Regions from separate parts of the Streptomyces sp. NPDC031670 genome, predicted to be linked through region 3. Evidence: riboswitches for the same ligand, from Rfam matches in the RefSeq annotation. Region 3 holds a riboswitch; each other region holds the start of a gene.
The links. A riboswitch is a leader RNA that binds a small molecule or an ion and turns the genes downstream of it on or off. The one in region 3 is predicted to bind cyclic di-AMP.
Positions count from the first base shown of each region.

Region 1: linked by a shared signal. The riboswitch ahead of ACZ5ID_RS21475 (transglycosylase family protein) and the one ahead of ACZ5ID_RS19740 (M23 family metallopeptidase) in region 3 are both predicted to bind cyclic di-AMP.
Region 2: linked by a shared signal. The riboswitch ahead of ACZ5ID_RS07050 (M23 family metallopeptidase) and the one ahead of ACZ5ID_RS19740 (M23 family metallopeptidase) in region 3 are both predicted to bind cyclic di-AMP.
Region 4: linked by a shared signal. The riboswitch ahead of ACZ5ID_RS00755 (M23 family metallopeptidase) and the one ahead of ACZ5ID_RS19740 (M23 family metallopeptidase) in region 3 are both predicted to bind cyclic di-AMP.

Region 1 is NZ_JBVILC010000011.1:88,951-96,627, reverse strand. Features, by position in the region: gene ACZ5ID_RS21505 (glycosyltransferase family 2 protein) at 1-401, shown strand, start outside; gene ACZ5ID_RS21500 (GtrA family protein) at 398-832, shown strand; gene ACZ5ID_RS21495 (SurA N-terminal domain-containing protein) at 901-1,560, shown strand; gene ACZ5ID_RS21490 (nucleoside triphosphate pyrophosphohydrolase) at 1,605-2,576, shown strand; gene ACZ5ID_RS21485 (cytochrome P450 family protein) at 2,657-3,892, shown strand; gene ACZ5ID_RS21480 (transglycosylase family protein) at 4,025-5,020, shown strand; cyclic di-AMP (ydaO/yuaA leader) riboswitch at 5,340-5,476, shown strand; gene ACZ5ID_RS21475 (transglycosylase family protein) at 5,479-6,159, shown strand; gene eno (phosphopyruvate hydratase) at 6,620-7,677, shown strand, end outside.
Region 2 is NZ_JBVILC010000002.1:649,424-657,100, forward strand. Features, by position in the region: tRNA gene ACZ5ID_RS07035 (tRNA-Met) at 1-39, shown strand, start outside; gene ACZ5ID_RS07040 (hypothetical protein) at 159-452, shown strand; gene ACZ5ID_RS07045 (PP2C family protein-serine/threonine phosphatase) at 515-1,717, shown strand; cyclic di-AMP (ydaO/yuaA leader) riboswitch at 1,873-2,054, shown strand; gene ACZ5ID_RS07050 (M23 family metallopeptidase) at 2,064-3,155, shown strand; gene ACZ5ID_RS07055 (aldo/keto reductase) at 3,222-4,166, shown strand; gene ACZ5ID_RS07060 (PrsW family intramembrane metalloprotease) at 4,170-5,687, opposite strand; gene trmB (tRNA (guanosine(46)-N7)-methyltransferase TrmB) at 5,742-6,524, opposite strand; gene lhgO (L-2-hydroxyglutarate oxidase) at 6,537-7,677, opposite strand, start outside.
Region 3 is NZ_JBVILC010000009.1:310,688-318,364, forward strand. Features, by position in the region: partial or broken gene ACZ5ID_RS19720 (pentapeptide repeat-containing protein) at 1-602, shown strand, start outside; gene ACZ5ID_RS19725 (polysaccharide deacetylase family protein) at 965-1,762, shown strand; gene ACZ5ID_RS19730 (NAD-dependent epimerase/dehydratase family protein) at 1,871-2,863, shown strand; gene ACZ5ID_RS19735 (SGNH/GDSL hydrolase family protein) at 2,942-3,733, opposite strand; gene ACZ5ID_RS19740 (M23 family metallopeptidase) at 3,873-4,796, opposite strand; cyclic di-AMP (ydaO/yuaA leader) riboswitch at 4,801-4,967, opposite strand; gene ACZ5ID_RS19745 (alpha-galactosidase) at 5,355-7,466, opposite strand; gene ACZ5ID_RS19750 (tyrosine-protein phosphatase) at 7,665-7,677, shown strand, end outside.
Region 4 is NZ_JBVILC010000001.1:170,905-178,581, reverse strand. Features, by position in the region: gene ACZ5ID_RS00775 (DUF5998 family protein) at 1-44, opposite strand, end outside; gene ACZ5ID_RS00770 (bifunctional acetate--CoA ligase family protein/GNAT family N-acetyltransferase) at 81-3,125, opposite strand; gene ACZ5ID_RS00765 (HPr family phosphocarrier protein) at 3,301-3,582, shown strand; gene ACZ5ID_RS00760 (GntR family transcriptional regulator) at 3,837-4,514, opposite strand; gene ACZ5ID_RS00755 (M23 family metallopeptidase) at 4,720-5,490, opposite strand; cyclic di-AMP (ydaO/yuaA leader) riboswitch at 5,503-5,664, opposite strand; gene ACZ5ID_RS00750 (M16 family metallopeptidase) at 5,879-7,246, opposite strand; gene ACZ5ID_RS00745 (M16 family metallopeptidase) at 7,264-7,677, opposite strand, start outside.

The sequences.
Region 1 (7,677 bases), on a different contig from region 3:
AGCTCCTGAACTACGGCCTGGACGGGATGATCTCGTTCAACAACAAGCCGCTGCGGGCGGCCGTCTATCTCGGCATGCTGCTGCTCGGGATCGCCACGGCGTATTCCGCGTGGATCGTCGGTGTCGCCATGGTGAACGGCGTGGACACCCCCGGATATGTGACCCTGCTCGTCGTCGTCACCGCGCTCGCGGGCGTGCAGATGGTGATGGTGGGCGTGGTCGGTGAATACGTGGGCCGTATCTATTACGAGGTCAAGCGCCGTCCGCACTTCCTGGTGCAGGCGACGAATGTGACGACCGGGGCGGACGTGACGACGGGGACGGACGGGACGACCGGGGCGCCGGCTGCGGACGGGCGGCTGCCGCACCCGCGTCCCGGCCGGGAGTTCGCCCGCCGATGAGCCCGGGAACCGCCGCCCAGATCGTCCGGTTCGCCCTGGTGGGGGCGGTCAACACCGGCACCTACTACGGCCTGTACCTGCTCTTCCTGCCGCGGGTGCCGTACGTGGCCGCCCATGTCATGGCGTTCCTGCTCGCCATGGTGGGCTCCTTCTTCCTCACCTCGTACTTCACCTACCGCACCCGGCCCACCTGGCGGAAGTTCCTGCTCTTCCCGCTCACCAACGCGGCGAACTTCGTCATCACCACGGCCGGGATGTACGTGCTGGTGGACCTGCTCGGCCTCAGCAGCACCTGGGCCCCGCTGATCGCCGCGGCGACGGCGATCCCGGTCACCTTCGTCCTCTCCCGGACGATCATGCTGAGCCCCGAGACTCGCGCGGCGCCCGAATCGTTGGACGAATCAGTGGCCCGCGCCACTGAGACTGCCTAACATCGATCACCGCAAGGTCATAGGTCATCTGGTCGCTGCACTGTCGCACGATCCGCCGGGAGGCTCCTTTGCACCGCCGCCGTCGCACCGCACTCGCCCTCTGTGTCGCGCTCCTCGGCGCGGGGCCACTCCTGACCGCCTGCGGCAGCGAGGCCCATCCGGGCGCCGCCGCCGTCGTGGGGGGCGACCGCATTCCGGTCTCCGCGCTCCAGGCCCAGGTCAAGGACGTCCGTACGGCGCAGCAGGCCTCGCCGCAGTCCGCCCAGCTCATCAAGAACACCGGCCAGCTCAGCCGCGCCAAGCTGCACGGGCTGATCTTCGACAAGGTGCTGGACCGGGCCGCCGCCGACGCCGGGGTGAGCGTCAGCCGCAAGGAGCTCCAGCAGGCCCGGGCCGCGATGGCCCAGCAGGCGGGCGGCGAGCAGGCGTTCGCGGCCATGCTCCTCCAGCAGCGCGGGGTGGCGCCCGGCCAGATCGACGACGCGGTGCGCGAGCAGGTGCAGCTCACCAAGCTGGCCGCCGCGACCGGCGCCGACCTCTCGACGCCCACCGGGCAGGCCTCCGTCACCAAGACGCTCACCGTGGCGTCGAAGAAGCTGGAGATCGACGTGAACCCGCGGTACGGGACCTGGGACGACAAGGCGATCCAGCTCGCCGACACCAAGACGCCGTGGATCGCCCAGGTGACCAAGAAGGCCCCGGAGCAGGAGAGCCCCATCACCGGCTGACGGGCCGGGGCGGGCGCGGCGGGCGGCCGGGGTAGGTTCGAGAGGTGACTCTCGAAGAACCCGGCCGCGTCGTCCTGCTCACCGCCAGCCACCGGGTGGCGCCCGGACTGCTGTCCTGGCCCGCGTGGCAGACGCTGCGCGCCGCCGACCGGGTGCTCTGCGCCGACCCCGGCCATCCGCAGCTGCCGTATCTGCGAGAGGCGGGCGTCGAGGCCGAGATCGTGCAGCCGGACGCCCAGGAGCTGGTCGAGGCGTGCGCCGGGGGCCGTACGGTCGTCGTCCTCCCCTCCGGTGAGGGCGACCGCCGGCTCACCGACGGGCTGGCCCGGCTCGCGGGCTCCGGCCGGGTCGCGATGCCCGACCTGGAGCTGCTGCCCGGCTCGTACGACCTGCCGGGCGCCCGGCTGCTCGACCTCGTGCAGGTCATGGACCGTATCCGCCGCGAGTGCCCGTGGTCGTCCCAGCAGACCCACAAGGGGCTGGCGAAGTACGCCCTTGAAGAGGCGTACGAGCTGGTCGAGGCGGTGGAGGAGGGCGACCGCGACGAGCTGCGCGAGGAGCTGGGGGACGTGCTCCTCCAGGTCGTCTTCCACGCGCGCATCGCGGAGGAGGGCCGCGCGGAGGACGGGTCGGACCCCTTCTCCATCGACGACGTGGCCGGCACGATCGTGGAGAAGCTGATCCACCGCCATCCGCACATCTTCGGCGACGCGCACGCGGAGACGCCCGAGGAGGTCAAGGAGCACTGGCTGCGCCAGAAGGCCGCGGAGAAGGGGCGCGACTCGGTGACCGACGGCGTCCCCCTCGGTCAGCCCGGCCTCGCCCTCGCCGCGAAACTGGCGTCCCGGGTCCGCACGGCGGGCCTTGAGGTCCCCCTGCCCACCGGCGAGGACATCGGCTACCGGCTGCTCGCCCTGGCGGTGGCGGCGGAGGCCGACGGCACGGACCCGGAGGCGGCCCTGCGGGCGGCGGCGCGCGCGTACCGGGACGCGATCCGCACGGCCGAGACGGACTGACGGTGACACACCCTTCGACCCCACCGGGCCGGGACGCGGGCCAGGCCCCGCCCCCGCCGGGGGCACCCCCCGCCCCCGAGATGTTCACCTGGGAGTTCGCCACCGACCCCTACCCCGCCTACGGCTGGCTGCGGGAGCACGCGCCCGTGCACCGCACCACGCTGCCCAGCGGGGTCGAGGCATGGCTGGTGACGCGGTACGCGGACGCCCGGCAGGCCCTCGCCGACCAGCGGCTCTCCAAGAACCCGGCGCACCACGACGAGCCCGCGCACGCCCGGGGCAGAACGGGCATCCCGGGCGAGCGCAAGGCCGAGCTGATGACGCATCTGCTCAACATCGACCCGCCGGACCACACCCGGCTGCGGCGGCTGGTCTCGAAGGCGTTCACTCCCCGTACGGTCGCCGAATTCGCGCCCCGCGTGCAGGAGTTGACGGACACCCTCATCGACCGGTTCGCGGCCGGCGGCGAGGCCGACCTCATCCACGAGTTCGCCTTCCCGCTGCCCATCTACGCCATCTGCGACCTGCTGGGCGTACCGCGCGAGGACCAGGACGACTTCCGGGACTGGGCCGGGATGATGATCCGGCACGGCAAGGGCCCGCGCGGGGGCGTGGCCCGCTCGGTGAAGAAGATGCGCGGCTACCTCCTCGAACTCATCCACCGCAAGAGGGAGGACCCGGGCGAGGACCTCATCTCCGGCCTCATCCGCGCCAGCGACCACGGCGAGCACCTCACCGAGAACGAGGCCGCGGCGATGGCCTTCATCCTGCTGTTCGCCGGGTTCGAGACGACCGTCAACCTCATCGGCAACGGGATGTACGCCCTGCTGCGCGATCCCGGGCAGCGCGAACGGCTGCAGAGCTCGCTCGCGGCCGGGGAGTCGGAGCTGCTGGACACCGGCATCGAGGAACTGCTGCGCTACGACGGGCCCGTGGAGATGGCCACCTGGCGCTTCGCCACCCGGCCGCTGACGATCGGGGGCCAGGACATCGCCGCGGGCGACCCGGTGCTGGTCGTCCTCGCCGCCGCCGACCGCGATCCCGACCGCTTCCCCGACCCGGACACGCTCGACCTGGGCCGGCGCGACAACCAGCACCTCGGCTACGGCCACGGCATCCACTACTGCCTGGGCGCGCCCCTGGCCAGACTGGAGGCGAGGACCGCGCTGGCCACCTTGCTGCGGCGCCTTCCTGACCTGCGGCTGGCGGCGGATCCTGCCGATTTGCGCTGGCGGGGCGGGCTGATCATGCGCGGACTGCGCACCCTTCCGGTCGCGTTCACACCCACCAGAACTGACGGTTCGTCAAAACTGTGACTTTGGCGTTATCGCGGGTGCATCGACTTGTGACAAGCGTTCGAGTACGGCTACGTTCACCCCTCGACTCGCCAAACCAGGCGCAACGCCCGGCCCGGCAGTCACAGACGTAGTCACACGGAAGGCCACAGCATGCGCTCCGGGAACGGACGGCACCGCCGCCCCCGCCAGGCTCCCGCACTCGTCGTCGCGGCGGGGGTGACCGGCTCGGCCCTCGCCCTTCCGCTCTTCGCGGCGAGCGGCGCGAGCGCCGCGACCGCGTCCACCTGGGACAGCGTGGCGGAGTGCGAGAGCGGCGGCGCGTGGAGCGCCGACTTCGGCAACGGACTGTACGGCGGGCTCCAGTTCTCCCAGGAGACCTGGCAGAACTACGGCGGCACGGCGTACGCCGAGCGGGCCGACCTGGCCAGCCGGGCGCAGCAGATAGCGGTCGCCGAGAAGGTGCTCGCGGCGAAGGGCCCGAAGGCCTTCACCAGCTGCTCGGGGGTCTCCGGGCTCACCGCGGGCGGCGGCGCGCCGGCCGTCGACCCGGGCGCCTCGCCCTCGCCGTACGTCCCCTCCGAGGAGGGGGCCGCGACCCCGGACACCACGGCCACGCCGTCGGCGCCCGCCAAGAAGCCGCCGGCGTCCACCACGCCGTCCCCGTCGACCTCCACCGCTCCCAAGCGGTCCACGACGCCCTCGGCGTCCTCGGCGCCGTCCACGGGCGCGAGCGGCCGGCCCGGCTCCGCCGACGCGGGCGTCCCGGCCGGGACCGCCGGCGCGGGCACCGGTTCCGCCTCTGGCGGCAAGCACCGCGGCACCCCGGACCCGGCCGAGACCGGCACCCCCGCGACCACCGAGCCGGGCAATACGGACAACACGCATGAAGCGGGGCGTCACGCCTCGCGAGGTGACGCCGCGTCACGCGAGTCGGGCGATGTGCTGGCCGCCGAGGGCGACTACACCGTCCGCCCCGGCGACAACCTGTGGGACATCTCGCGCTCGCACAAGGTCGAGGGCGGCTGGTCCGCGCTCTACAAGGCGAACGAGAAGACGATCGGCGCCGACCCGAACCTCATCCTGCCTGGCCAGAACCTTGATCTGAACCCGGCGAAGACGGACAACCCGGCCCCGGCCAAGGGGTAGTTCAGGGGCCTATGTCCACTTCTGTGCAAGTGAGACAAGGGTCTCTTTCCGTCAACTGCCCTGTCCCGTCCGTCCGGTACGGGCGTTACGCCCCCGACCTGCGGAAACGGCGGTTACGGAAGAGCCGGGAGGGGCGATTTCTCCCTGATGTGCCCCTTTGAACATCAGGGGTTGGTGTGTTTACGGTCGAAGCGCTCGTCACCACGGGCCCCTTCGACCGGAAACGCCGAATCCTGCCGCCGGTCGCGGGGAACAGTCGACGCTCGATGCGCCGTAGGCAGGAGCGGGGGACCCAAGGTAAGCGCCGGGCCCGGCCGTTGAGGGACGTACGCCATACGGCGAGACGTACGAAGCGGCGGGGAACGGCTTGGGGTGAAGACGCGCCACTGGGCGCGGCCGGGCCACTCACTCGCCCGAACCCGACAGCTCACCTCGCAGGCGTCGGTGAGGAGAACTCCATGCTGCTTTCCGGCAAGGGCAAGCACCGCCGCCCGTCCAAGGCCGTCCGAGTCGTCACGCTGGCCGGTGTCACCGGCGCCGCCGTCGCCGCCCCGCTGATGGCCGCCGGCTCCGCCTCCGCCGCCTCCGTCTCCACCTGGGACGCCGTCGCCCAGTGCGAGTCCGGCGGCAACTGGTCCATCAACACCGGCAACGGCTACTACGGCGGTCTGCAGTTCTCGCAGTCCTCCTGGGTCGCGGCGGGCGGCACGCAGTACGCCTCCCGCGCCGACCTGGCCAGCAAGGGCCAGCAGATCGCCACGGCCGAGAAGCTGCTCGCCATGCAGGGGCCGGGTGCCTGGTCCTGCGCCGGTGCGGGCAACCTGACCGCCGGTGGGTCGGCCGCCGACGTCGACACGTCCGGCTCCTCGGCCACGCCGAAGGCCGCGCCGAAGAAGGCCGCGCCCAAGGCGGCGCCCGCCCCGAAGCGCGAGTCGGCCCCCGCCTCGCGCGGCGAGTCCCGTCCGGCGCCGGTCAGGACCGGCGACGGCGAGTACAAGGTGAAGGCTGGGGACACCCTGGGCTCCATCGCCTCGGCGCACGGCGTCAAGGGCGGCTGGGAGAAGCTGTTCGAGCTGAACAAGGACGTCGTCAAGGACGCGAACCTGATCTACGTGAACCAGCAGCTGCACCTGAGCTAGCCCGACCCGCGGCCCGTAGGTGGCTGAGCGAGCGGTTCCCCGCGCCCCCGAGTACCCAGGGGCGCGGGGAACTGCGCGCCAAGCCAAGGCCGGTCGGCAGACAAAGGCGCACCCCCGGCCCCCCAAAGGGGCGCGGGGAACTGCGCGACCAGCCCCCACCGGGCCGCAGACGGATCCGCACCGCACCCCGCAGGGCCCCGCACCGCACCCCGCAGAGCCCCGCAGGCCCCCCACTCAGCTGACAGCTGAACCGGGGCCCCGGGGGGGCGAACCCCCGGGCAAGGACCCCGCCCCGCACCACACACGGGGCGGGGCTTTGTTTCGTTCGGGAACATTTTGCCCCCCGTTTCGTCCCACGGGCCGGTCGGTCGGCTGGTGGATGCCCCGGAGCCGGTTAGGCTCAGGGGTGCCGGACCAAGCGGCCCGGCGTTTCCGCGTCACATCCCAGAAGGAGATGCTCGTGCCGTCCATCGACGTCGTCGTAGCCCGGGAAATCCTGGACTCCCGAGGCAACCCCACGGTCGAGGTCGAGGTCGGCCTCGACGACGGCAGCACGGGTCGTGCCGCCGTTCCGTCCGGCGCGTCCACCGGCGCCTTCGAGGCCATCGAGCTCCGCGACGGTGACCCGAACCGCTACCACGGCAAGGGCGTCGAGAAGGCCGTCCTCGCGGTGATCGAGCAGATCGGCCCGGAGCTCGTCGGCTACGACGCCACCGAGCAGCGCCTGATCGACCAGGCGATGTTCGACCTGGACGCCACGGACAACAAGGGCTCGCTCGGCGCCAACGCCATCCTCGGCGTCTCGCTCGCCGTCGCCCACGCCGCCTCCGAGGCCAGCGACCTGCCGCTCTTCCGCTACCTGGGCGGCCCGAACGCGCACCTGCTGCCCGTCCCGATGATGAACATCCTCAACGGTGGGTCGCACGCCGACTCCAACGTCGACATCCAGGAGTTCATGATTGCGCCGATCGGCGCGGAGTCCTTCTCCGAGGCGCTGCGCTGGGGCACCGAGGTCTACCACACCCTCAAGGCCGTCCTGAAGCGCAAGGGCCTGTCCACCGGCCTCGGCGACGAGGGCGGCTTCGCCCCGAACCTGGACTCCAACCGCGCCGCCCTGGACCTGATCCTGGAGGCCATCAAGGAGGCCGGTTACACCCCGGGCAAGGACGTCGCGCTCGCCCTCGACGTCGCCGCGTCCGAGTTCTACAAGGACGGCAAGTACGAGTTCGAGGGCCAGTCCCGCACGGCCGCCGAGATGACCGAGTACTACGCGGAGCTCGTCGACGCGTACCCGCTGGTCTCCATCGAGGACCCGCTCTTCGAGGACGACTGGGCCGGCTGGAACACCATCACCGCCAAGCTCGGCGACCGGGTCCAGCTCGTTGGTGACGACCTGTTCGTCACCAACCCCGAGCGCCTCGCCCGCGGCATCGAGGAGAAGTCGGCCAACGCCCTGCTGGTCAAGGTCAACCAGATCGGCTCGCTGACCGAGACCCTCGACGCCGTCGAGCTCGCCCA
Region 2 (7,677 bases), on a different contig from region 3:
ATAACCCAGAGGTCGCAGGTTCAAATCCTGTCCCCGCTACTGAAGTCCCAAGGCCCGGCACATGCGAATGTGCCGGGCCTTCGGCATGTCCCGGGCCTGTCCCGGGCCTGTCCCGTTGTCCCGCCGACTTGGGTACGTACAGTAGTCTCGCGATTGCTATGCGCGAGCGCGTGGATGGACTGCTGCGAGCGGCGACGCGGCGCGGGACGCCCGCCGTGCCGCTGTTCCTCGCCCTGTGCGCGCTGCTGATGTGCCTCTCCCTGCCGCTGTCACGGCCCCTGTCTCCTGTCGCGCCCTGGATCTCCGCGCCCTCGCACGCCAGGGGCGCCGCCGCCGCCGTGCCCGGCGGTCCGGCGGTCCGGCGCCACGCCCGGGGGGCCTGCGTCCACGGCCGGCCCGGGCCCCGCCGCTGCCGGGCGCGGCTGATCGGCACGGGCGCCGACCGGCACTGAGGGGCGCGCGGCGCACCCGGTTGGCCGAGGAGCGTTCGCGGCGGGCCGCCGGGCCCGGCACCCTGAGTGGGGCGCGCGGGAACGCCGGCGGCCTGCGGACGGGCGGGAGACCACGGGTGCGGCAGCGATCGGACGGCGGCGGCCGGGAGGGCTCCCGGCGCCCGGCCCTGGTGCGTGCCCTGCCCGCGCTGCTGCTCGTTGCCGGGGTCGTCCTCGACGTGGCGACCCCGCCCGATCTGACCGCGGCGGCCCTGTTCGCCGCGGCCCCGCTGATCGCGGCCCCCTTCTTCGGCCCCCTCGGCACCGCCGTCGCGAGCACCTCCGCGGTCGGGGCGGTGCTGCTCACCGAGTACCTCCACGACATCCCCAGCACCGGGGAGGCGGTCAGCGAACTGTTCACCGTCACCACCGTCGGCGCCCTGGCCCTGCTCACCAACCGCATGCTGCGCCGCAGCGGCGAACGCCTGGCCTCGGCGCGGGTCATCGCGGAGACCGCCCAGCGCGCCGTCCTGCCCAGGCCCGCCGCGCGGATCGGCGGCCTCCAGGTGGCCGCGCGGTACGAGGCGGCCCAGGCCGGGGCGTTCATCGGCGGGGACCTCTTCGCCGTCCAGGACACGCCGTACGGGGTGCGCCTGGTCGTCGGGGACGTCCGGGGCAAGGGGCTGGAGGCGGTCGAGGCGGTGGCCGTGGTGATCGGGGCGTTCCGGGAGGCGGCCGAGCAGGAGACGACGCTGGAGGCGGTGGCCGGGCGGCTGGAGCGCGCGCTGACCCGCGAGGGCACCCGGCGCGACGGTCTGGACGCCTTCGAGGGGTTCACCACGGCCGTGCTCGCCGAGATCCCGCACGGCGCCACGACCGTACGGCTGGTGAACCGGGGCCACCCCGAACCGCTGCTCCTCCACGCCGACGGGGCGCTCGACGCGCTCACCCCGTCCGACCCCGCGCTGCCGCTGGGGATGGCGGAGCTCGGGGTGTGGCCGGACCGGGCGGACACCTACCCCTTCCCGCTCGGGGCGACGCTGCTCCTCTACACGGACGGCCTCTCCGAGGCGCGTTCGGTGGAGCCGCCCGGGGTCTTCTACGACCCGCACGAGCGGCTGCGCGGCCGGATCTTCCCGGGGCCGGAACAGGTCCTGGACGCGCTCGTCGACGATGTGCGCAGACATACGGGCGGGGGCGCGAACGACGACATGGCGCTGCTGGCGGTCGGGCGGCCCGCGGCGGGGCAGCCGGAGCGGCGGCGGACGATGCCGGTGGTGCCGTGACCGTCCGTGGCCGAACGGCGTCCTTACGCACCGGAATTGACGCACCATCAGCGGCTGTCCCGGGCGATTGCCCGGAACGGCTTGGAATCCGGTCCGCCTGTCTATTAACGTTCGATAACGCAGCGCGGTCGTCCCAGCCGTCGTAGAGGCGGCACCGTGCGCACGCGCCGAATTCCGCAAGGGAACCGGGGAACCACCACCTGGGGTGAATCGAGCACCTTCGTACCGTCGAAAAGGTGCCCGTAGGAGACCTTCCTGCTCCGAATCCTCCCCCAAGCTCTCAAGGAGCAGGGGGGACCCCCCACCGCTGACCCGGTAGGCGAGAAGGAAGGAAAGGAGCGCCCCCGTGGCGTCCAACGAGCCTGCCCTCGGCACCCCGCCGCTTCCCCCCGTCACCCCGTACGGGACCGCGCCCAGCGACACCGGCGTGTGGGAGGAGTGGAACCCCACGGAGGAGTCCGTGGCCTCGGTGCGCGGCCGGCACCGCGTCATCAAGCAGCGCGGCGGCCTCGCCCGCAGCTCCACCGTCCTCGGCGTCGGCGTCATCGCGGCCGTCGGCGCGGGCGGCATGGCCAGTGCGCAGACCAAGCCGCCGGTCTCCATATCCCTGCCCGACTCCGTCGCGGACAATCTCCCCGATGTGAAGTCCCTGCCGGGCGTCGGCGCACTGATCGCCGACATCGCGGGCGACGACACGGGCGACGACACCGGCGACGCCTCTCCGGCCGCCCGGGCCGACAGATCCGTCGCCGACGCGCCCCTCACCATGGCGGGCGTCTCCCGGGCCGCCGCCGAACAGGGCGCCACGGGCGCCGGTGAGGCCCTGCGCGCCCGCATCCTCCAGCAGGCCGAGCAGCAGCAGAACAACGCCGAGGCCGAGGCGAGGGCAGCCGCCGAGAAGACCGCGGCGCAGCAGGCGGCGGCCGAGGCGAAGTCCGCGCAGAGCGCCGCCCGGCAGAAGGCCGAGGCGGCGAAGAAGGCCGCCGAGGAGGCCGCCGCGAAGAAGGCCGAGGAGGAGCGGCTGGCCGAGCTCGCCAAGAGCTACTCGCTCCCGGTCGCCTCGTACACGATCACCTCCACCTTCGGCGAGGCCGGCTCGATGTGGTCCTCCGGCCACCACACCGGCCTCGACTTCGCCGCCCCCACCGGCACCCCCCTCAAGGCGGTCCACGGCGGCACGGTCAAGTCCGCGGGCTGGTCCGGCTCGTACGGCTACCGCACGGTCGTCGAGCTGGAGGACGGCTCGGAGCTCTGGTACTGCCACCAGTCCTCCATCGCGGTCAGCGCCGGGCAGAAGGTGACGACGGGCGAGACGATCGGCCGCGTCGGCGCCACCGGCAATGTGACGGGCCCGCATCTGCACCTGGAGGTGCACACCCCGGACGGCACCGGCGTCGACCCGATGACGTGGCTGCGGTCCAAGGGCCTCACCCCCTGACCCGCGCGCGGCCCGGGGGTTGCGGGGGTGCGGAATAGCCGTGCCCCGCCGCTCCGTTCACCCTCCATGACCTCTCTGCGCCCGCTCGGCTCCTCCGACCTGTCCGTCTTCCCGCTCGCCCTGGGCGGCAACGTCTTCGGCTGGACCGCCGACGAGGCCGCCTCGTTCGCGGTGCTCGACGCGTACACCGAGGCGGGCGGCAACTTCGTGGACACCGCCGACGTGTACTCCGCGTGGGCGCCGGGCAACGAGGGCGGCGAGTCCGAGCGGATCATCGGCCGGTGGCTGGCGGCGCGCGGCAACCGCGAGGACGTCGTGCTCGCCACCAAGGGCGGCGGGCACCCCGCGTTCAAGGGCCTCGCGGCCCCCACCGTCAAGGCCGCCGCCGAGGAGTCGCTGCGCCGCCTCGGCACCGACTACATCGACCTGTACTACACGCACTTCGACGACGAGTCCGTCCCCGTCGAGGAGATCGTCACCGCCCTCGACCAGCTGGTGAAGGACGGCAAGGTGCGTGCGGTCGCCGCCTCCAACATTTCCCCCGAGCGGCTCCAGGACTCCCTGGACTTCTCCGACCGCGAGGGCCTGACCAAGTACGTCGCCCTCCAGCCGCACTACAACCTGGTCTCGCGCGGCACCTACGAGGGCACGCTCCAGGACACCGCCGGCCGCTCGGGCCTGGCCGCCGTCCCGTACTTCTCGCTCGCCGCCGGCTTCCTCACCGGCAAGTACCGCCCCGGCCAGGTCGTGGACAGCCCGCGGGCCGGGGGCGCCGCCAAGCACCTGGACACCGAGCGGGGCGTGAAGGTGCTGGCCGCGCTCGACCGGGTCGCGCGGGCGCACGACGCCGAGCCCGCGAGCGTGGCGCTCGCCTGGCTCGCCGCGCAGCCGACCGTGGTCGCCCCGATCGCCTCGGCCCGGACCGTCGAGCAGCTGCCCGCGCTCCTCGCGGTCGCGGACCTGGAGCTCACGGACGCGGAGCTCAGCGAGCTGAAGACCGCCTCGGCGTAGGGCTCAGCGCCGGTAGGGGTCGTAGGGGGAGGGGGCCTGGCCGTAGCCGTACGGGGGCTGGTCGCCGTACGGGTTCTGGCCTTGGCCGTACGGGGCGGCCTGGTTGCCGTAGGGGGTCTGGCCCTGCCCGTACGGGGGCTGACCCTGCCCGTACGGGGACTGGCCGTGGCCGTACGGGTGCTGGTTTCCGTAGGAGGCCGCCTGGTGGCCGTACGGGTAGGGCTGCTGCGGGATCCAGATGCGGCCCGCCGCGCCCGCCGCGTACAGCAGCGCGGGGCCGGCCACCTCCCGGCGGGCCCACAGGTGGTGCAGCAGCTCCTGCTCGCGGGCGGTGAAGTCCGGCCCGGCCTCGGAGCGGCGGGCCCGGCGGCGCAGGAACGCCAGGGCCGTCGCGAACGCCTCGTACTCCGCGACCGTCCGCGCCGCCCGCTTGCCCCCGAAGGTGCGGTGGGCGAAGTCGCGGGCCATCGAACGGGCCCGCATCGAGGAGAGCGCCAGCGGTTCGGCGGGGCCGAGCCAGCCCGCCGCCGCGTACGCGGGCAGCTCCGCCGCGACGGTGCGCAGCTCGCGCTGGCGGCTCCACACCGCCAGCCAGGTCAGCAGGCCGAAGACCGGCACCATGAACGCGGCGTAGACCAGGTAGAAGCCGTACGTCCCGAAGGACGACGAGCCGTTCCACAGCGAGTGCATCCCCATCGCTGACAGCAGGCCGAGCACCGGCAGAGCGATCCGGCGTCCGCGCCGGCCGGGGGCCGCGAGCGCCGCGGCCCCGAAGCCTATGCCGGTGCAGACCGTGAACAGCGGGTGCGCGAACGGCGACATCACGATCCGGACGAAGAACGTCGCCGCGGTCGTCGAGGAGAGCCCGGCCGTGTGGCTGACCTGGTCCTCGCCGAAGGCGTTGCCCAGGTACAGGATGTTCTCGGTGAAGGCGAAGCCGGTCGCGGTGAAGCCCGCCACGACGACGCCGTCGACTATCCCCTTGAAGTCCCGTCTGCGGAACAGGAACAGCAGCAGCACGGCGGCGGCCTTGGCGCTCTCCTCGACGACCGGCGCGATCACGGTCGCGCCCAGGTGGTCGGCCGAGGACGGGTCGGCGGTCGCGGTGGCTATCCACTTGGTCGCGAACGAGTTGGCGATGATCGCCACCAGCGCGGCGGCGCACGCCCCCCAGGCGAAGGCGAACAGCAGGTTGCGCCAGGGACCCGGGTCCACCCGGTCGAGCCAGCGGAACGCACTGGCCAGCAGCGGCACCGGCAGCACGGCGAGCGCGAGCCCCACCAGGAACCCCTCGGTGCCGGTCTGGTCCCGCACGATCGCGAGGATCACCAGACCGCACAGGGCGAGCAGGGTGATCAGCGCGCCGGCCCGGAACGCCCTGGAGCGCCAGAAGTCGCGCCGCGGCCGGTAGCGCCATTTGGCGCGCTCCGGCACGGCGTCGAACCGCGGCTCGGCGCCGCGCTCCGGGACCGGCTGGAGCGGGCCGGGCGGCTGGCGTTGCGGAAGCGACTCGGACGACACCAGACGACCCTAACGAGGGGTACGGACAATCCGCGACGGTGCGTGGGGTCGCCGTCAGGCGGAGGGCAGCTCGGCAGCGCGGGTGAAGAGCAGGTCGTGGACCACATGGCCCTTGTCCAGGCCCTGTCCCTCGAAGCGGGTGAGTGGCCGGAACGCGGGCCTGGGCGCGAAGCCGCCGTCCGCCTGGGTGTTGTCGAACGCGGGGTGCGCGTTCAGCACCTGAAGCATCTGCTCGGCGTACGGCTCCCAGTCGGTGGCGCAGTGCAGCAGGGCGCCGGGCTTGAGCCGGGGCGCGGCCAGCGTGAGGAAGTCGGGCTGGATGATGCGGCGCTTGTGGTGGCGCTTCTTGGGCCAGGGGTCGGGGAAGTAGACGCGCAGTCCGTCCAGCGACTCGGGCGGCAGCATCTCGCGCAGCAGGATGATCGCGTCGCCGTTGGCGACCCGGATGTTGCTGAGGCCGCCGCGCTCGGCGAGGCCGAGGAGGTTGCCCTGGCCGGGGGTGTGGACGTCGACGGCGAGGATGCCGGTGCCGGGGTCGGCGGCGGCCATCTCCGCGGTCGCCTCGCCCATCCCGAAGCCGATCTCCAGGACGACTGGCAGCCCGCCGAACATCTCGTCGAGGTCGAGCGTGCCGCGCCCGTCGATGTCGAGACCCCACAGGGGCCACAGCCGCTCCAGGTACTCGCCCTGGCCGGTGGTCACCCGGCTGCGGCGCGGCTGGAAACTGCGGATGCGCCGTTCATGGTGGGACCCGGCGGGGTCGGCGACGGGACCCCCGGGGAACCGGGGCTCGCCCTTGGGGCGACGGGCGGGGGCGGGGGGCGGCAGCTCAGACACAATGAGCCGATTCTACGTGCCGCGGCCCGCCGGCGGTCGCTGCACCCGCGCCGCCCCCAGCACCCCGAGCGCCCGCCGGGCCACCTCACGCCCGATCGGCAGGGACGCGGTGGCCGCCGGGGACGGGGCGTTCAGGACGTGGATCGTGCGGGGGGCCTCGCGGATGAGGAAGTCGTCGACCAGGGTGCCGTCGCGCAGCACCGCCTGGGCGCGCACACCGGACGGGGCGGGGCGGAGGTCCTCGTCCCGGACGTCGGGGAGGAGCCGGCGGACCGCCTCGGTGAAGGCGCGGCGGGAGAGCGAGCGGTGGATCTCGCCCGCTCCGTACCGCCAGTGGCGGGCGGCGATGCGCCAGGTGCCGGGCCAGCTCAGGGTCGCGGCCAGCTCGGCGGGGCGGACCGTACGCCAGTCGTAGCCCTCGCGGGCCGCGGCCGGGACCGCGTTCGGCCCGACGTGGACGCCGCCGCCGATCCCCCGGGTCAGATGCACCCCGAGGAAGGGGAACGCCGGGTCCGGCACCGGATACACCAGGCCCTTGACCAGGCCGGGCCGCGCCAGGTCGTAGTACTCGCCCCGGAACGGCACGATCCGCATCCCCGGGTCGTCCCCGGCAAGCCGGGCCACCCGGTCGCAGTGCAGCCCCGCGCAGTTCACCAGCGCCCGGGCCCGGAGCACCGCCCCGGTCGAGGTGCGCACGGCCACACCCGAGTCGGGGCGGCGCGATATCCGCACGACTTCCGTCCCGTACCGGATCTCCGCTCCGGACAGCTCGGCCAGCCGGGCCGCCACCGCCGGGTAGTCGCAGACGCCGGTGGTGGCGACGTGGATCCCCGCGAGGCCCTGGACCTCCGGCTCGTACTCCGCGATCTGGGCCGGGCCCAGCTCGCGCACCGGGATGCCGTTCTCCCGGCCGCGCTGGACCAGGGCGTGCAGCCGCGGCAGCTCGGTGCGGTCGGTGGCCACGATGAGCTTGCCGGTCACCTCGTACGGCAGGCCCTGCTCGGCGCAGAACGCCACCATCTCGGCGGCTCCCCGCACCCCGTACCGCGCCTTGAGGGAGCCGGGGCGGTAGTAGATCCCGCTGTGGATCACCCCGCTGTTGCGGCCGGTCTGGTGGCGGGCGGGGCCGGCCTCCTTCTCCAGGACGGTCACC
Region 3 (7,677 bases):
ACTGTTTCGGCGCGGGCCAGAAGATCTCGCAGGTCACCTTCGTCGGCCGCAACTGGCGCGAGGCGCCGGACGAATCGCGGCAGATGTTCGCGGCGCTCCCGGTGATGCGCCAGCTGCACGAGCTGCTCTGGTACCTCGCCGAGGCGGGCAGCCGTCCGGCCGCGCGTCCGGTCCACCGCCGGGTGGCGGCCGAGCGGGAGCGGATCGAGCGGCTGACCCTCAGCGACGTGGACACGCTCCTGGAGCTGGATGTCGCGGCGCTGCGCGCCGGGGTGAACACCCTGCTGCTGCGCACCAGCGAACTGGTGCGCGCCGAGATCAAGGGCAAGAAGAAGGACCGCAGGGGCGCCGATCTGTTCGGGGCCCGGCTCAGGGGCGCCGATCTGCGCGGCGCGGACCTGCGCGGGGCTTACCTCATCGCGGCGGATCTGAGCGGGGCGGATCTGCGGTTCGCCGATGTCATCGGCGCGGACTTCCGTGACGCCGACCTCGCCGGGGCGGACCTCACGGACTGCCTGTTCCTGACCCAGACGCAGGTCAACGCGGCGCGCGGCGACGAGGCCACCGTGCTGCCGACCGGACTCGACCGGCCCTCGCACTGGGGCGCGGCGACGGCGGGTGCGGTGAAGCCGTCCGGCGGCGGTCGACCGGCTCCGGCCACCCCCGCCCGCAGGGGCGGCTCGTCCCGCAAGCCCGGCGGCTCCCGACGCGGGGGCCCCGGCTCGACGGGAGCACGCCGCAAGTAGCGGCCGGCCTCCGGCGGGCTCCAGGGTCGCGTCTTCGCCCCAGCCGGCAGGCCTCCGCGTCTCCCTTTCGCCCCTGCGGACAGGCTCGCCCCTCACCCCCGCCGCCGAGGGGCCCTCGCTGCCCTTTCCGGCCTCCCCCACCCCACTATTCATCGCGTGTATACACCTCGCGTATAGTCCGGGGCATGTTCTGGTCCAGTCCGAAGGGGAGTCGCGTCATGCGCAGCAGCAATTCCGGAGTCCGTCGCGCCCGGGGGCGGGCCGCCGCCGCGCTGATGACGGTGGGCGTACTCGGACTGACGCTGACGGGCTGCTCCGACGGCGCCGTCTCGCCGCGTTCCGCCCGTAACGACGCGCTCGACAGCAAGGCCGCGGCCGGCGCCGAGGCGGGGGCCGCCGCCGGGGTCGACTGCCGCAAGGCCAAGTGCATCGCGCTGACCTTCGACGCCGGGCCGGGCGTGAAGACGCCCCAACTGCTGGACACGCTCAAGGAGAAGAAGGTGCACGCCACCTTCTTCCTGCTCGGCGCGAACCACGTGGAGAAGTACCCGGACACCGTGCGCCGCATCGCCGCCGAGGGGCACGAGGTCGCCAACCACACCTGGTCGCACGAGCGCCTGGACAAGCTCAAGCCCGCCGAGATACGTACCGAACTCAACCGCACCCAGGAGGCGGTGGCCGCGCTGACCGGTCGCAAGCCCGTCCTGATGCGACCGCCCCAGGGCCGCACCAACAAGGAGGTCACCAAGGTCAGCAAGGAGCTCGGGCTCTCGCAGATCCTGTGGAGCGCGACCGCCAAGGACTACTCCACCAACGACTCGGCCCTGATCACCCGGCGCATCCTGGACCAGGCCGACCGCGACGGCATCATCCTGCTGCACGACATCTACGACGGGACCGTGCCCGCCGTACCCGGGATCATCGACGCGCTGAAGGCGCGCGGCTTCACCTTCGTGACCGTGCCCCAGCTGCTCGCCCCCGCCGCCCCCAAGCCCGGCCGGCTCTACCGCCCCTGACCCGCGCAGCGCGAGCCGCGCCGGTACGGCCCCCGGACGGGACACCGCGATTTCGCCTTCAGCGTGGACCGGTTCTCAGAAGCCTTGCGGGCGGGCAGAGTTGCGGCCATGAAGCTGTTGATACTGGGTGGTACGGAGTTCGTCGGACGGGCCGTGGCCGAGGCCGCGGTGGCCCGCGGGCACGAGGTGACCGTCTTCCACCGGGGCCGCCACGAGCCGCCCGCCGGTGTGCGGGCGCTGCTCGGCGACCGGACGGCCGAGGACGGTCTGACGGCCCTCGCCGACGGGCGCTGGGACGTGGTGGTGGACACCTGGTCGGGGGCGCCCTCGGTGGTGCGCGACGCGGCGAGGCTGCTCGCGCGGGGACGCGTCGCCCGGTACGTGTACGTGTCGAGCCGTTCCGTGTACGAGCACCCCGTCCCGCCCGGGACCGACGAGTGCGCGCCGCTCGTCGACGGGTCGCCGGACGCCTCGGACGACGTGGCGTACGCGCGGGCCAAGCGGGGCGGCGAGCTGGCCGCGATCCGGGAGTTCGGACCGGACCGCTCGCTGCTGGTGCGCGCCGGGCTGATCCTCGGGCCCTACGAGAACATCGGGCGGCTGCCGTGGTGGCTGGGGCGCATGGCACGCGGCGGTGAGGTGCTCGCGCCGGGGCCGCGCGATCTGCCGGTGCAGTTCATCGACGTACGGGATTTGGCGGAGTGGATCGTGAGCGCCGCCGACTTCGGGCTCTGCGGGCCCTACAACCTGGTCTGCCCGCCGGACCACACCACCATGGGCGAGCTGCTGGAGGCGTGTGCGCGGGTCACCGGCGGCGGCGCGGAGCTGCGCTGGACGGACCCCGAACCGATCCTGGCCGCCGGGGTCGAGCCGTGGAACCAGCTGCCGGTGTGGATTCCGCCGGGCGAGCTGCACGACACGATGCACGGCTCGAACGTGTGGAAGGCCGTGCTCTCGGGGCTGAACTGCCGGCCCGTCGAGGAGACGGTCGCCGACACCTGGGCCTGGCTGGCCTCGCTCGGCGGCGAGGCGCCGCAGCGGCCGGACCGCCCCCGGGTCGGACTGGACCCGGAGACGGAGCGGAAGCTGCTGCACGGCTGAGCCGTGCGGGCGCCGGCCCCTGGGACGGTCCGTCAGTGCTGCCGCCGGTCCTTGGGGGACCAGCGGCCTGATGGACTGTCAGAGGGGCAGCAGGTCGGGGCGCTTGGGCTCCACGTGGTCGCCCGAGCTCTCACCCCGCAGCCGTCGCCCGATCCACGGCGCCAGATGCTCGCGCGCCCACTGGATGTCGTCGCGCCGCACCTCCAGCGTGCCGCGCGGCGGCTGCGGGGGCCACGGCTGGTCCGGGTCGGCCGGCACCGCGAGCCCCAGCACCTGGGCGGCGCGCAGCGCGACCCGGGTGTGCCCCTCGGCCGACAGATGCAGCCGGTCGACGTCCCACGCCCGCCTGTCCTGGACGGACTTCAGCGACCACAGGTCGAGCACCGGGCACCCGTAGCGGTCGGCGATGGAGCGCACATGCGCGGTGTACGTCGCCACCTTGCCGCGCAGGTGCTTGAAGACCGGCACCCCGCGCGTGTCGAACCCGGTGGTCACCATCACCGTGGGAATCGTGCTCTTCAGGTCCGCGACCGCGCGCTCGAAGCGCTCGGCCACGTCGTCCGGGTCACTGCCCGGCCGGATGATGTCGTTGCCCCCCGCGCAGAAGGTCACCAGGTCGGGTTTGAGCTCCTTGGCCCGTGGTACCTGCTCCTCGACGATCTGGTCGAGGAGCCTGCCGCGGACCGCGAGATTGGCATAGCGAAAGGCCCCCTCCGGTCGCTGATCTGCCAGTAGCACGGCGAACCTGTCCGCCCAGCCGACGAACGCCCCGTCCGGGCCGGGGTCGCCGACACCTTCCGTGAAGCTGTCGCCGATCGCCGTGTACGACCCGAACGTACCGCTGTTGAATGATCTCGAATCGTCTGCCACGAGACCATATCTTTCCCTTAACGGTGTGACCTACGCGACCGTAAGGAGGGGTTGACGGTGGGTGATATAGACCACCCGGTCAGTTTCCCCCAGCGGGAATACGCCGAATACCCCCGGCTCACCGGACAGTCCGGGTCGGTCAGAGGGTGGCGCCCTGCTGCCTGAGGTAGGCGATCGGGTCGACGTCCGAGCCGTAGTCGGGCGTGGTGCGGATCTCGAAGTGCAGGTGCGGGCCGGTGACGTTGCCGGTGGCACCGGAGAGTCCGAGCTGCTGGCCCGCGGTCACGCTCTGCCCGGCCGAGACGGAGAGCTGCGAGAGGTGGGCGTACTGGGAGTACATGCCGTCCGCGTGCCGGATGACGACCTGGTTGCCGTAGGCGCCGCCCCACCCGGCCGAGACGACCGTACCCGCGCCGACCGCCTTGACCGTGGTGCCGGTCTCGGCCGCGAAGTCGACGCCCGTGTGGTAGCCGCTGGACCACATGGATCCGGCCATGCGGTACGGGGTGCCGATGCTCACGCTGTCGAGGGGCGCGCGGAAACCGGCGGAGGAACCCTGGTCCGCGGTGGTGGAGGCGTGGATGGCCGGGGCGGGCGAAGAGGGCGCCGGGGTGCGGGTCTGGGGGGCCGTCGTCTTCGTGCCGGACTCGTGCGTGCTCGCCGTGCCGGAGCCGTGCGGCGCGCCCGTCTTGGCCTTGGCACCGAGGACCAGCTTCATGCCCGGGCGGATCAGCGCCGGGTCGGAGCCGATGACCTCGCGGTTGTCCCGGTAGAGCCGCTGCCAGCCACCGAGCCGGTGGTCCTCGGCGATCCGCGAGAGGCAGTCGCCGCTCTTGACCTTGTACGTGGTCGGCGCGGCCTGGGGCGCGGCGGCGGCGAGGGTCCCGGCGCTGCGGGTGGCCTGCTGGGGAGCGGTGGCGGGCGCGGCGGTCTGCACCGCGGCGTGCGCTCCGGTGGCACCGAGCAGGGGGATGGCGAGTGCGGCGCCACCCGTACCGGCGGCGACCATGCCCCGGGATATCGGGCTGGACTTGGGACGGCGGTGCTTACCCTTCGCGGGCATGGCGAATTCCTCTCCGGCGCCTGCGAGGTGAGCTGTCGGGTTCGGGCTGGAGCTGCCCGGCCGGGGCACCGGTCATGGTGCTTCGGCTTCACCCCGAGCCGTGCCGGAATTCCGGACGGCGCTTACCTGGGTCCCCCGCTCCTGCCACGCGTGGATGGGTGCGGATTCCGAGCGGTGGCAGGATTCGGCGGTCCACCCGGATTGCGGTGACGGTAAGCGAGCCCGGCGGGCCACGACAAGTGCCGATTTCCTCTCGGCATTCCCGGCCGGGAATTCACACCGGAATTGCGGTCACCCTGCGTGGACCCGCATTCCCAACAGGCCCGGCCGGGCGGGGGAATTCATCGGCGCCCGCCACCACGGAACGTCACGGATATGACGCTGCTCACGGGCAACCTCCCCTTCTCGCCGAGGAGATGGACATGGTCCATCAAATCGCCCAATCCGGACGAACGTTCCACCCACTTCAACCCTCTCGCCCCCTATCGCACATGCTGTCCGTTTTCAGCACATACACGCGAATAGGGGTCTTTACCTTGCTCGCCGCGGGGGCCCTCCTCACCCGCGACCCGCGCCCACCCGCCGGAAGCGGAACAGCGCCGCGTCAAGATCCCCCCGGAGTCCGGTGTCCAGGCCCCGGTGCAGCAGGAGCGCCCCCCTGTGCACGGCACCGGTGTCCAGGCACCGGTAGGCCGCCGCCGGGTCCAGCGCGCGCAGCCGCACGGCCGGGGGCCGCTCCCCGTGGTGCTGGGCCTGGAGGTGGGCCAGGACGACGGTGTCGTCGCCGCGCACGTACTGGACGGCGCTCAGCCCGCCGTCCGGGGGCCGCAGCCGGTACTGCTCCCCCAGCTGCACCACCGGCCGGATCTCCTTGTAGAGATCCACCCACCCGCGCGCCTCGGCCAGTTCGTCCTCGCTCCACCGCGCGAGGTCCCCGCCGATGCCGAGCACCCCGGCCATGGCGCTCAGGAAGCGGAAGCGCAGGCTGCTGCGGCGGCCGTTGAGCAGGGTGTTGGGGCTGTCGGTGACCCAGGCGGCCATCACCCGGGCCGGGTGCAGCTGGCTGAAGCCGTGCTGGATGGCGAGCCGGTCCAGCGGGTCGGTGTTGTCGGAGGTCCACACCTGGTCGGTACGGGAGAGAATGCCGAGGTCGATCCGGCCGCCGCCGCCCGAGCAGGACTCGAAGTCGACCGCCGGGTGGGCCGTCCGCAGCCGGTCGAGGAGTCCGTACAGCGCGCGTACGTGATCGATCCAGAGCCGCTGCGGATATGCCTCGCCCGGCCAGCCCGCGTCGCTGAAGCAGCGGTTGAAGTCCCACTTCACATAGTCGACGGGCACCTCGGTGAGCAGCCCGTCCAGCCGCTCCCAGAGGTACTCCTGGACGTCCGGGCGGGCGAGGTTGAGGACGAGCTGATTGCGGAACTCGGTGCGCCGCCGGCCGCTGTGGTGCTGCACCCACTCCGGACGCGCCCGGTACAGCGCGCTGTCGGGGTTGACCATCTCCGGCTCGACCCAGATCCCGAACCGCATGCCCAGCGCGTGCACGTCGTCCGCGAGCGGCTTCAGCCCGCGGGGGAAGCGGCCGGGGTCGGGCGTCCAGTCGCCGAGCCCGGCCGCGTCGTGGGCGCGGCCGGTGAACCAGCCGTCGTCCACGACGAACAGCTCCACACCCAGGCCGGCCGCCCGGTGCGCCAGCGCCCGCTGCTGCTCCTCCCCGATGTCGAACCCGGTGGCCTCCCAGGAGTTGAAGAGCACCGGCCGTACCCGCTCGGCGTCCGGGATCACCCGCGCGAGCTGCCAGGCGTGCCACTCCCTGCTGGCCCCGCCGAAGCCGTCCGGGCTCCACAGGGCGGCGAAGACCGGGGTGGTGTACGAGTCGCCGGGCGCCAGGGACAGGAGCCCGGAGTCGTCGTGCCCGGCGCCGCCGCTGATCTGCACCCGGCCTTCCGGCAGGTGCTGGACGGCGATGCGCCAGGACCCGGACCAGCCGAGGGCGCATCCGTAGACCTCGCCGGTCTCCTCGGTGGCGCCGTCGGCGTCCAGGGCGACCCAGGGCAGGTGCTGGTGGCCGGTGTGGCCGCGGCGGCTGCCGAGGACCTTCTCACCCGGGGTGAGCGGGGCCCGGACGAGCCGGGACTCGGCCGCCCAGCGGCCGTGCAGCTGGCTGAGCCGCCAGCCGTCGCGCTGCGGCAGGGTCCACACGGCCGCGTCGGCGCGCAGCAGCTCCAGGTCCGGGTCGCCGGGCGCACCCTCGTGGGCGACGGTGACCCAGCGCTCGACCACGTCGGTGTCGTCGCGCATCCGGTAGTGCAGGGTGAGTCCGAGGCGGTGCGCGGCGTCCGCGAACCGCAGCCGCAGCTCGTCGCCGTGGGCCGTGGCGTGCGTGAAAGTCCACTCGGTTCCGCGCGCCTCGGGCGTACGCAGGGAGAGCGCGGGGCGCGCGAAACGGGGCCCGCCCTCCACCACGTACTCCTCCCGGCCATCCAGTGGTGATTCGAAGGGCCAGGGGGGCGGGAGGGGCAGGGCGGCGAGGGCCTCGGCGTCGGCGAGGGTCAGCCGGGGCCCCCAGTGCAGATGCAGAAGTTCGTCGTGTTCCGTGAGGTGCAGGGCATATCCACTGGTGCGGCCGGAAAGCAGCCACACCCGTCCGTCGTCCGCGGTCTCGATCATCCCGAACCCCCAGTTCCGCACAGGTACGCACAGGCATGAACAGCAACACCAGGATCGGGGCAGGACATCACGGAGGGCAACGGGTGCGAAGGGGTCGCATTCCGGTCAGCCGGTCGAGATGATTGCCCCGGGAACCCATGTCGTATCGTCGGAACGAGGCGGCGTGATCTTTCTTTCGACCCCTCATCAGGAGCCAACGTGACCCAGCAGA
Region 4 (7,677 bases), on a different contig from region 3:
ATCGCCGCGCGCAGCCCCTGGGTCATCGTGCCGGTCTTCGCCATGGACTCCATCCTACGGGGCCCCGGGGCCCGATCGACTCAGTAGCTGGGCAGGCGCCTCGGGCCCAGGTCGGCGCGGGGCGGCGGGGGCGCGAGCCGCAGGCCGGCGCCGAGTACGGACAGCCCCTGCTGGGCGACGACGACCGGTTCCAGGGAGACGACGACGACCTCGGGGTGGTCGTCGACCAGCCGCGAGACCCGCAGCAGCAGCTCTTCGAGGGCCGCGGTGTCCACCGGGGCCGAGCCGCGCCAGCCGAAGAGGAGGGGGGCGGTCCGGATCGACCGGACCAGTTCGGCGGCGTCCCGGTCGGTGGCGGGGACCAGGCGGTGGCCCATGTCGCCGAGCAGCTCGGAGGCGGCCCCGGCGAGGCCGAAGGAGAGCACGGCGCCGACGGCCGGGTCGATGGCGGCGCGCACCACGGTGTCCACGCCGCGCGGGGCCATCGCCTGGACGACCGGCTGGAGCTCCTCGGGCTTGCCGAGGGCGTGCGTCAACTCCGCGTACGCGCGGCGCAGTTGCTCCTCGTCGGCGAGGTCGAGGCGGACGCCGCCGAGATCGGGGCGGTGGCGCAGGTGCGGGGCGGTGGTCTTGAGGGCGACGGGGTAGCCCAGGCGGGCGGCGGCCGTGACGGCGGCGTCGGGGTGGGGGGCGGGCAGGGCGGGGCGTACGGGGATGCCGTACCGGGCGAGGAGGGCGGCGGCGTCGTCCGGGGGCAGCGTGGTGCCCCTGGGGTCGGCGCTCCCGAGCAGCCGCTCGATGTCGGCCGCCGCGCCGGTCTCGTCGATGTCGTCGTACTGCGGCACCCTGCCCTGCTCGGCGGCCTGGCGGCGCCACTGTCCGTAGCGGACGGCTTCGGCGAGCGCGCGGACCGCGCGTTCCGCGGCGGGGTAGGCGGGGATGCGGTGGGGGGTGGCGGGGGGTGCGGGTACGGGTGCGGGTTCGTGGTGGCCGGCGGGCTGTCCCCCGCCCCGCTCCTTCCCGAGACCCTCCGGGGGTGGGGGTGGGCTGAGGAGGGAGGAGTTCCCCGGTGGCCGCGCCCCCGGACCCGCCGCGGGGTTTCGCCCCGGGGCCCCTGTGGGGGTGTGCCCTTGTGACCCTGCGGGGGTGCGGTCCGGGGGCTCGGCGGAGGTGTGCCCTTGCGGCCAGGCGGGGGCTGAGGCGGTCGGGGGCTGTGCCTCCGGGAGCGTCGGCTGGACGCGCGGGGGCGGCGGCGTGCGGCGGGCCGTGCTCGCCGCGCTTGCCAGGGCCTCTGCCAGGCCGCCCAGCTCCACGTGAACCACCGCCACCGGCTTCGTGGGGGCCGTCGTCGTGGCCTGGTGGAGAGCCGTGGCCAGGGCCTCGTCGGGGTAGCCGGGCTCGCCCACCCAGGGGATCGCCGTGACCACCACCGCGTCGCAGAACTCGTCCGCCAGGGCCCGGGCCAGGGCGTCGCGGAAGTCCTCGGGGGTGGCCGCCGTCGTCAGATCGACCGGCGGGTGGGGCCGCAGGCCCTCCGTGAGACAGGCGTCGTACGTGAGGAGGCCGAGGGACTCCGAGTTGCCGAGGATGGCGACGCGCGGCCCCGCCGGGAGCGGCTGGCCCGCGAGGAGCACGCCCGCGTCGACCAGCTCGGTCACCGTGTCCACCCGGATCACGCCCGCCTGGCGCAGCAGCGCCGAGACCGCCGCGTCCGGCACCCGGGTCACCGGGACCGCGTGCCCGGGCGGGGTCGAGCCGCTGTGGCGGGCGCCCTTCACCGCGACCACCGGCTTCACCGCCGCCGTCCGCCGCGCGAGCCGGGTGAACTTCCGCGGGTTGCCGATCGATTCGAGGTACAGCAGGACGACGTCCGTGTCCGCGTCCTCGTACCAGTACTGAAGGATGTCGTTGCCCGAGACGTCCGCCCGGTTGCCGGACGAGATGAACGCCGACAGGCCCGCGCCCCGCCGGTGCAGTCCCGACAGGAGCGCGATGCCGATCGCGCCCGACTGGGTGAACAGGCCGATCCGGCCCCGCTGGGGCGGCTCGGGCGCGAGGGAGGCGTTCAGGCGCGTCCCGGGCGCGGTGTTGATGACGCCGAACGCGTTGGGCCCGATCAGCCGCATCCCGTACGACCGCACCTGCCGCAGCAGTTCGCGCTGGCGCTCGCGTCCGGCGGCGCCGCTCTCGGCGTACCCGGCGGACAGGACGACCAGTCCCTGCACCCCGTGCTCGCCGCACTCCGCGACCGCCTCCGGCACCCGTTCGGCCGGGACCGCGACGACCGCGAGGTCGACCGGCTCCCCGAGCTCGCCGAGCGAGCGGGCCGCGCGGACGCCGTCGATCGTGGAACCGCCTCCGGGCAGGGCCCGGTTGACCGCGTACACCTGTCCGGTGAAGCCCGCGCCCAGGAGGTTGCGCAGCACCGTGCGGCCCACTCCGCCCGGCGCGCGGCCGGCGCCGATCACGGCCACCGAACCGGGGGCGAGCAGCCGCTGCACCGAACGGGCCTCGGCGCGCTGCTCACGCGCGCGCTGGACGGCCAGTGACTCGGCGGTGGGCTCCAGATCCAGCGTGAGATGGACCGAGCCGTCCTCGAAGGAGCGCTTCTGCTGGTAGCCCGCGTCCGTGAACACCTTGATCATCTTGTTGTTGGCGGGCAGCACCTCCGCCGCGAACCGTCTGATCCCCCGCTCGCGCGCGACCTCCGCGATGTGTTCGAGCAGCGCGGAGGCGACGCCGCGCCCCTGGTGGGCGTCCTGGACCAGGAACGCCACCTCGGCCTCGTCGGCCGGGGCCGAGGCGGGCCGCCCCTGGGCGTTGATCCGGTCGTAGCGGACGGTCGCGATGAACTCGCCGCCCACCGTCGCCGCGAGTCCCACCCGGTCCACGTAGTCGTGATGGGTGAAGCGGTGCACGTCCTTGGCGGAGAGCCGGGGGTAGGGCGCGAAGAAGCGGTAGTACTTGGACTCGTCCGAGACCTGCTCGTAGAACGAGACGAGCCGCTTCGCGTCGCCCGTGGTGATGGGCCTGATCCGCGCGGTCCCCCCGTCGCGCAGCACGACGTCGGCCTCCCAGTGGGCCGGGTACGCGGGGTCCTGCGTCTTCTCCTGCGGAGCCTGCATACCGGCAGCCTACGGGTCGCGGGGCCGGTTGGGTCGGGTCAAGGTAGGGGGCAGGGTGGAGAGGGTGGCCAGGGCCGAGGGGCCGCCGGATCCGGGCACCGACGTCGGCACGAGCACCGCACAGGACATGAGAGACTGGTCTAGACAACCGTGAGAGATCTCGAAGGGCATCACCATGGCTGAGCGCCGCGTCAATGTCGGCTGGGCCGAGGGCCTGCACGCCCGCCCCGCTTCCCTCTTCGTCCGCGCCGCCACGGCCTCCGGCGTCCCGGTGACGATCGCCAAGGCCGACGGCAACCCGGTCAACGCCGCCTCCATGCTCGCGGTGCTCGGCCTGGGCGCGCAGGGCGGCGAGGAGATCGTGCTGGCCTCCGAGGCGGAGGGCGCCGAGGCGGCTCTGGACCGGCTGGCCAAGCTGGTCGAGGAAGGTCTCGAGGAGCTCCCCGAGACCGTCTGACGGCTGACCGCACCCGGCCGGCCGGACCACCGGCCCCGGAGCGCCGCGTCACCGCACTGCGTGCCACCGCACTTCGCGATCGGAGCCGCGGACCCTGAATTCCGGGTCCGCGGCTCCTTTCCTTTCCCCCCGCGTAGGCTCCGGCTTATTCGCCCAGTGACACGGACCCGCCGCCCCCGCCCCCACTTTCCGGGCTGATTTCGGGCAGCACGGAAGAACCCCGCCGAATCACTTCTTTGTATACGGCGACCTTGTTAAGCACGGACGCTCGCGGTGTTTACTGCATGTTGCGGGATCCTCACGTCCGCCGGACGCCGCAGCCGATGGGCGGAAAACGCGCGCTCGGCGTGGCGGGCGGCCAGCGACCTGGCCCGTTCGGCGTCGCCGCGCGCCAGCGCGTCCACGATCGCCGCGTGCTCCGCCCAGCACTCGGCGGGCAGCGCCGGCCGCTCCACCACGTACATCCAGGCGATCTTGTGTCGCAGCTGGGTGAGCAGCGCGATGAGGCCGGGGCTGCCGGAGGCCTGGGCGAGCGTCTCGTGGAACCAGCCGTCCAGCGAGCGCAGATCCTCGCCCTGGGCCCGCCGGACACGGTCCTGGCCGAGCCTGACCAGCCCGCGCAGCACCTTCAGATGGGCCTCGGTGCGCCGGGCGGCGGCGCGCGAGGCGGCCAGCGGCTCCAGCATGGCGCGCAGTTCGAGCAGGTCGGCCGCCTCCTGCTCGGTCGGCTCGGCGACGCAGGCACCGGCGTGCCGGCGCGTGGTGACGAACCCCTCGGACTCCAGCGTGCGCAGCGCCTCGCGGACCGGGACGCGGGAGACCCCGTACCGCCGTGCGAGCACTTCCTCGGTGAGCCGGCTGCCGCGCGCGAAGAGCCCCGCGACGATGTCGTCGCGGATTGCCGTGCATACCGATTGCGCGGGAATGCGCATGACCGAACCTCCGCCTTAATCCCCGCGAAACGCGGTCGATCGACGCCTGTTCGGCGACTCTATTCCAGCGCCTGTTAATTCCCGGTGACGTGCCGTATGCAATGCATATCTTTTGGCCACCGGCGGGGTACGTGCGCCGGACGGCACGCCGAAGCCCCCGGCGCGACGCGGCGGGGGCTTGCGGTTCGGTGCGGGGACGGCCGGGTCAGACGTTGACGCCGTGCGAGCGCAGGTACGCCATCGGGTCGATGTCCGAGCCGTACGTCGGGGCCGTGCGGGCCTCGAAGTGGAGGTGCGGGCCGGTGGTGTTGCCGGTGTTGCCGGAGAGGGCGATCTGCTGGCCCGGCTCGACGCGCTGGCCGACGTACACCCCGATGGACGAGAGGTGGCCGTACTGCGTGTACGTGCCGTCGTTCATCCGGATCACGATGTTGTTGCCGTAGGCGCCGCCCCAGCCCGCCTCGACGACGGTGCCCAGGCCGACCGCGTGCACCGGGGTGCCCTCGCCCGCGTGGAAGTCGATGCCGGTGTGGCTGCCGGAGGACCAGATCGAGCCGCCGGTCTTGTAGCCGGTGGAGACGTAACCGCCCTCGATCGGGGCGACGAAGGAGTTGAGGCGCTTACGCTCGGCCTCGCGGGCGGCGCGCTCCTTGGCGGCGCGCTCCTCCTTGGCCCTCGCCTCGGCCTTGCGCTTCGCCTCGGCGGCGGCGCGGGCCTTGTCGGCGGCGTGCTTCTGGGCGGCGGCCTGGGCGTCGATCCGGTCGGCGAGGGAGTCACCGATCACGATGGCCTGGGTGATGCCGGTGTCCTCGACCGAGGCGGCGGCGGGCGCCGAGCTGTCGGCGGCCATGGCCGGCGAGGCGAGGGTGCCCACGACTCCGGCGGTGGCGAGGGTGGCGATGCCCGCTATGTTCGCGCTCTTGCGCGACACGGCGCTGGGCCGACGGTGCTTCCCGGTGGCACGGGTGAACGCCATGGAGAGGCGGTTCCTTTCCTTCCATCTCGCCTACCGGGTTAGCTGACGGGTTCGGAGCTGGAAGGTCTCCTACGGGCCCCTCCGCGGGACGGAGGCGTCCGATTCACCCCAGGGACTGAGTGGGTCCCCGGCTCCCCTGGCTCGCGCCAGTTGGGGACTCGGCGATGACTGTCCGGTGCCGCGGCTGCGACGGGTGGTGACGGACAGCCGGACTGACGCTAGACGGCTGATCTTTCAATCACCAAACAGACACGACTTTTTGTTGCGCACGCCACATGACAGACAGGCAACCTCCCCAACAAAACGGGCATAAAGGGGGACCCCGGTGGCCACTCGGCCACCGGGGTCCTCACCCGAATCGTCCGCCCGTCCTCGGCGGACGGCTCAATCAGCCCGCCACGACGGTGACTTCACCGATTCCGAGGGCCTTGACGGGCTCCTCGATCTGCGCCGCGTCTCCGACGAGGACCGTCACCAGACGGTCCACCGGGAAGGCGCTGACGACCGCGGCCGTGGCCTCCACGGTGCCGGTGTCGGCCAGGCGCGCGTACAACTGCGCCTGGAAGTCGTCCGGGAGGTGCTGCTCGACCTGGTCGGCCAGCGTCCCGGCGACGGCGGCGGCCGTCTCGTACTTCAGCGGGGCCACACCCACCAGGTTCTGCACGGCGGTCTCGCGCTCGGCGTCCGTCAGCCCCTCGGCGGCGAGCTTGCGCAGCACCGTCCACAGGTCGTCCAGGGCCGGGCCGGTGTTGGGCGTGTCCACCGAGCCGCTGATGGCGAGCATGGCGGCGCCGGTGCCCTCCGGACCGGAGCGCAGCACCTGGCCGTACGAGCGCACTCCGTAGGTGTAGCCCTTCTCCTCGCGCAGGACGCGGTCCAGGCGGGAGGTGAGCGTGCCGCCCAGGCAGTACGTCCCGAGGACCTGGGCGGGCCAGACGCGGTCGTGGCGGTCCGGACCGATCCGGCCGATCAGGAGCTGCGTCTGGACGGCGCCCGGCCGGTCCACGATGACCACGCGGCCGGTGTCGTCGGCGGTGACCGGCGGCATCGGACGCTCCTCGGCCGGGGTGCCGGTCCAGGCGCCCAGGGTGTCCGCCAGGATGGCGTCCAGGTCGGTGGCGCCCAGATCGCCCACGACCACCGCGGTGGCCGCGGCGGGGCGTACGTACGCCTCGTAGAAGGCCCGTACCGCCGCGGCGTCGATCCGCGCGACGGTCTCCTCGGTGCCCTGGCGCGGGCGGGACATGCGCGCACTGGCCGGGAAGAGCTCCCGGGAGAGCTGCTGGGCGGCGCGGCGCGCCGGGTTGGCCAGCTCGTGCGGGATCTCGTCGAGGCGGTTGCGCACCAGGCGGTCGACCTCGGCGTCGGCGAACGCGGGGGCCCGCAGCGCCTCCGCGAGCAGCCCGAGCGCCTTGGGGAGCCGGGAGACCGGCACCTCCAGGGAGACCCGGACGCCCGGGTGGTCCGCGTGCGCGTCCAGGGTGGCGCCGCAGCGCTCCAGGTCGGCGGCGAACTCCTCGGCGGAGCGCTTGTCGGTGCCCTCGGAGAACGCGCGCGCCATGATCGTGGCGACGCCGTCCAGACCGGCCGGTTCGGCGTCCAGCGGGGCGGCGAGGAAGATCTCGACGGCCACGACCTGCTGGCCGGGGCGGTCGCAGCGCAGCACGGTCAGCCCGTTGGGCAGGGTGGAGCGGCCGGGGGCGGGGAAGGCCCAGGGGCGCGCGGTGCCGGCGGCCGGCTGGGGGTGGAACTGCATGGTCACGCCGGTCTCGCTCACTGCTCTGCTCCCTCTGCGGCGGCCTCGGCCGCCTCGTCTGCTGCCGCGGTGGTCGGCTCGTAGACCAGCACCGCCCTGTTGTCCGGGCGCAGGGTGGCCCGGGCCACGTCCCGCACCTCCTCGGCGGTGATGTCGAGGACCCGGTCGACGGCGGTCAGCGCGAGCTGGGGGTCGCCGAACAGCACCGCGTACCTGCAGAGTTCGTCGGCGCGGCCCGCCACCGTGCCGAGCCGGTCCAGCCACTCGCGCTCCAGCTGGGCCTGGGCGCGCTCCATCTCCTCGGCCGTGGGGCCCTCTTCGGCGAACCGGGCGAGCTCCTCGTCGACGGCCGACTCGATGTCGGGGACGTCGACGCCGCCGGACGTCTTCACGTCCAGCCAGCCGAGCGAGGGGGCGCCGGCCAGGCGCAG